2 regions of the Pseudomonas sp. KU43P genome follow, and region 2 is predicted to be linked to the other one. Evidence: predicted binding sites of a transcription regulator. Region 2 holds the regulator's gene; the other holds the start of a gene.
What was found. The regulator FliA, encoded in region 2, starts transcription of late flagellar genes. The targets are predictions, from matches to a motif close to CTAAAGTTTNNNNNNNNNNNGCCGNTAA.

Region 1 (2,461 bases), 550 kb from region 2:
CAGCGCCAACGGGCAGGTACCAGCGGCCGACCTGCGCCGCGACCTCACCCAGGTGCTGCACCAGGCCCTGGCCGGGCGGCCGGAACTGCTGGGGCTGTTCATCACCTTCGACCGCAACGCCCTCGACGGCCGCGATGCCGACTTCGCCGGCCAGCTGGCATCGGGTAGCAACGACCAGGGGCGCTTCGCCTTGTACTGGCTGCAATCGGCCCCCGGCCAGCTGCAGGCCGTGCCGGGCGACGAGAAACTGCTCGCCGACACCTCGCCAGGCCCCAGCGGTGCACCGTTCAATGCCTTCTTCAGCTGCTCGCGCGAGGCCGCCAAACCCTGCCTGCTGGAACCCTATGTCGACAGCTCCAGCGGCACATCACGGCTGGTCACCAGCCTGACCTTGCCGCTGCTGGACCAGGGTCGCGTGGTCGCGGTGATCGGCCTGGACATCGACCTGGGCGCGCTGCAGCGCGATGCCGAAAGCGCCAGCGCCGCGCTCTACGAGGGCCAAGGCGATATCGCCATCATCAGCACCGCTGGCCTGCTGGCGGGCGACAGCCGCCACCCCGAGCGCCTGGGCACCTTGCTCAAGGCGCGCCACCCCGACCACGCGGCCGCGATGCTCGATGCTACCCGCGCAGGCCGTGGCCAAACCTTCGAAGACGCCACCGACATGCGCATGCTGGTCCCCATCCAGCCCCTGCCCGACGCCAGCCCTTGGGCGGTCCTGGTCAGCGTGCCCAAGGCCGTGCTGGGCGCCCCGGTGGCCGCCCTGCAGGCGCAGATGCGCGAGCAGCGCCTGCACAGCCTGGCCCTGCAGATCGGCCTGGGCCTGAGCGCTGCCGTGCTCGGTGTGCTGATGATGTGGCTGACCGCGCGCAGCGTCAGCCGGCCGCTGCTGCATGTTGCCCAAGTGCTCGAAGACATCGCCGAAGGCGAAGGCGACCTGACGCGCCGGCTGGCCTACCCGGGCCATGATGAACTGGGCCGCCTGAGCCGTGCCTTCGACCGCTTCCTCGAACATTTGCAACCGGTGATCGCTCAAGTTCAGGCCGGGGTGCGCGACACCCGCGACACCGCCGACCAATCGGCGCGCATCGCCAGCCAGACCAACGCCGGCATGCAGCAGCAACTGCGTGAAATCGAGCAGATGGCCGCGGCGCTGCAGCAGATGTCTGCCACCGCCCAGGCCTCCGCCCACAGCGCCGCCCAGGCGGCCGAAGCGGCGCGCAATGCCGACCAGGCCACCGGCGATGGCCTGCAGGTGATCGAACACGCCACCACCGGCATCCAGGCTCTGGCCCAGGACATGAGCGAAGGCATGCAACGCCTGCACGACCTGGCCAACAGTGGCGAGCAGATCGGCACGGTGATGGCGGTGATCCTGTCGATCGCCCGGCAGACCAACCTGCTGGCGCTCAATGCCGCCATCGAGGCGGCCCGCGCCGGCGAGGCCGGCCGTGGCTTCGCCGTGGTGGCCGATGAGGTGCGCGGCCTGGCACAGCGCACCCAGGCCTCGGTCGAGGAAATCGGCGCGATCACTGACAACCTGCGCAGCGGCACCCGCGAGGTGACCCGCAGCATGCAGCACAGCCACGAGCAGGCCCAGGCCAACGCCGAACAGGCCCGCCAGGCCCTGGATGCGCTGGCGCAGATTCGCCAGGCGGTCAGCGTGATCACCGACATGAACGTGCAGATCGCCTGCGCCGCCGAACAGCAGAGCAGCGTCGCCGAGGAGGTCAACCGCAATGTCGAAGCGGTGCGCGACGTCACCGCTTCGCTCTCGGGGCAGGCCGAGCGTTCGGCCGGCATCAGCCAGCAGTTGAACGACCTGGCATCAGAGCAGCAAGGGCTCATCCAGCGCTTCAAGGCCTGAAGCGAAGCGAGGCGCCAGGCCGGCCTGGCGCACCCGCTGCACCAGCGCGGCCAGGCGCTCCTGACGATAGGCGGCAACATCCACCTGCCGATAATCGTAGAAGCCCTCCCCTTCACGCAGCCCGTTGCGCCCAGCGGCCATGTTCGCCTGCACGGCCTGGGCCGCCTGGTAGCGCTCGCCCAGGTGCTGGCTGAGGTAGGCCGAGGCGTGGTGCAGGATGTCGCCACCTCCCCAGTCGATGAACTCCAGCAGGCCGAGCACCGAGAAGCGCAGGCCGAAACCGCTGCGCACCGCCAGGTCGATCTGCTCGGCGCTGGCCACGCCCTCCTCGACCATGCGCGCCGCCTCGTTCATCACCAGCGCCTGCAACCGCGGCACGATGAAGCCGGGGGCGGCGTTGCACACCACGGCCACCTTGCCGATGCTCTGCAAGGTCGCCAGCAGCTCGGCAAGCACCGCTTCGCAGGTCTGCTCACTGCGCGACACCTCCACCAATGGCATCAGGTGGGCGGGGTTGAGCCAGTGCGCATTGAGCATGCGCTGCGGCTGCGAAACCATCTGCGCCAGCTCGGTGACCAGGAAGGTCGAGGTAGT
Region 2 (2,461 bases):
TGGCCAGTCAGGTCTTGGTAGTCCTGGGCCAGGAGAATGTCGTTGAGGTGGCCGGAGACCTTGCGGTTACCCTCGGCGCTGTGCGTCAGGAAACTGTCGACGCGCTTGACCAGCTCGCGGAATTCCGGCGCGGCGACTTCGCGGCGCATGAAGCGCTGCCAGTCGACGCTAAGGTTCTGCGCTTCGGCCGCCAGGTCGTTGAGCACGGGTGTGCTCTCCTCCACCAAGTCCATGGTGCGGTTGGCGGCACCTTCGGTGAGTTTGACCACGTAGGACAGGCGCTCGGTGGCGTCGGTGATCTGCGAGACTTCCTCGGCCTGCGGCATGGCCGGGTCGATCTGGAAGCTGACGATCGCGCTGTGCAGCTCACGGGTGAGCTTGCCGACTTCCTGGTACAGGCCACGGTCGCGGGTCTGGTTGAGCTGATGGATCAGCTGCACCGCCTCGCCGAAACGCCCCCGTTCCAGGCTTTCGACCAGCTCCTGGGCATGCTTCTTCAGGGTCGATTCGAACTCCCCCAAAGACGTTTGTGTTGATTCCATGGCGCCCCCTGACGTGACTCAGCCGTTGACGCGTTCGAAGATCTTCTCGATCTTTTCTTTGAGCACCTGGGCGGTGAACGGCTTGACCACGTAACCATTGACGCCGGCCTGGGCCGCTTCGATGATCTGGTCGCGCTTGGCTTCGGCGGTCACCATCAGCACCGGCATGCCCTTGAGGCGGTCATGGGCGCGCACCTTGCGCAGCAGGTCGATACCGGACATGCCGGGCATGTTCCAGTCGGTCACCAGGAAGTCGTAATGGCCGCTTTCGAGCATCGGCAGCGCCGTGGTGCCGTCGTCGGCCTCGTCGGTGTTGGTGAAGCCCAGATCACGCAACAGATTCTTGATGATCCGCCGCATCGTCGAAAAGTCGTCAACGATGAGGATTTTCATGTCTTTGTTCAAGTAGACCTCCAAGCAGTCTCAAACGCGCTCGGCTGCGAGCACGCATTCAATCAAATCGGTGCAACATGGAAAACGCACGTGGAAAACGACTGCAACGACCTCGGGCTCAACGCGCCCGCCATTCCCCCAAACGGCTGCGCAGGCGCGCGGCGCACTGGCTGTGCAGCTGGCTGACACGCGACTCGCTGACCCCCAGCACCTCACCGATCTCCTTGAGGTTCAGCTCTTCGTCGTAGTACAGCGCCAGCACCAGCCGCTCACGCTCCGGCAGGTTGGCAATGGCATCGGTCAAGGCCGCCTGGAAGCGCTCGTCTTCCAAGTCCCGCGATGGCTCGACCTGGCCACTGGCACCGTCCTCGTGCAGCCCTTCGTGCTCGCCGTCCTGCAACAGGTCGTCGAAACTGAACAGGCGGCTACCCAAGGTATCGTTCAAGATCCCGTAGTAATCATCGAGACTCAATTGGAGTTCGGCAGCAACTTCATGATCTTTAGCGTCGCGGCCGGTTCTGGCTTCAACGGCGCGCATCGCGTCGCTGACCATGCGGGTGTTGCGGTGCACCGAACGCGGTGCCCAATCGCCCTTGCGCACCTCGTCGAGCATCGCGCCACGGATGCGGATGCCGGCATAGGTTTCGAAGCTCGCGCCCTTGCTGGCGTCGTACTTGTTGGCGACTTCCAGCAGGCCGATCATGCCGGCCTGGATCAGGTCTTCGACCTGCACGTTGGCTGGCAGGCGCGCCAGCAGGTGGTAGGCGATGCGCTTGACCAACGGGGCGTAGCGTTCGATCAATTCGTACTGGGCGTCCTTGGATGCCTTGCTGTACATCTTGAAACCGCTCGCGTTCATAGCACCGGCCCTGCGCTGGTGGGTTGCACCAGGCGCTCGACGAAGAACTCCAGGTGCCCGCGCGGGTTGGCCGGCAGCGGCCAGCTGTCGACTTTCTGGGCGATGGCCTTGAAGGCCAGCGCACACTTGGAGCGCGGGAAGGCTTCATACACGGCCCGCTGCTTCTGCACCGCCTTGCGCACGCACTCGTCGTAAGGCACGGCGCCCACGTACTGCAGGGCCACGTCGAGGAAACGGTCGGTGACCTTGGTCAGCTTGGCGAACAGGTTGCGCCCTTCCTGCGGACTCTGCGCCATGTTGGCCAGCACGCGGAAACGGTTCATCCCGTAGTCGCGGTTGAGCAACTTGATCAACGCGTAGGCGTCGGTGATGGAAGTCGGTTCGTCGCACACCACCAGCAACACTTCCTGGGCCGCACGGACGAAGCTGACTACCGAGTCACCAATGCCCGCAGCGGTGTCGATCACCAGCACGTCGAGGTTGTCACCGATCTCGCTGAACGCCTGAATCAGGCCGGCGTGCTGAGCCGGGGCCAAGTGCACCATGCTCTGGGTGCCCGAGGCCGCCGGCACGATGCGTACACCGCCCGGCCCTTGCAGCAGCACATCGCGCAATTCGCAGCGCCCTTCGATCACATCGGCCAAGGTGCGTTTAGGGGTCAGGCCCA

Region 1: KU43P_RS27020 (methyl-accepting chemotaxis protein) is a predicted target of FliA. The motif match lies at 1,032-1,059, and genes of this name have one in related genera.

What each region holds. Positions count from the first base shown of each region.
Region 1 is NZ_AP019365.1:2,292,230-2,294,690, reverse strand. Features, by position in the region: partial or broken gene KU43P_RS27025 (HAMP domain-containing protein) at 1-1,009, shown strand, start outside; gene KU43P_RS27020 (methyl-accepting chemotaxis protein) at 1,112-1,867, shown strand; gene KU43P_RS10440 (3-hydroxybutyryl-CoA dehydrogenase) at 1,829-2,461, opposite strand, start outside.
Region 2 is NZ_AP019365.1:1,737,628-1,740,088, reverse strand. Features, by position in the region: gene KU43P_RS08005 (protein phosphatase CheZ) at 1-542, opposite strand, end outside; gene KU43P_RS08000 (chemotaxis response regulator CheY) at 561-935, opposite strand; gene fliA (RNA polymerase sigma factor FliA) at 1,054-1,794, opposite strand; gene fleN (flagellar synthesis regulator FleN) at 1,791-2,461, opposite strand, start outside.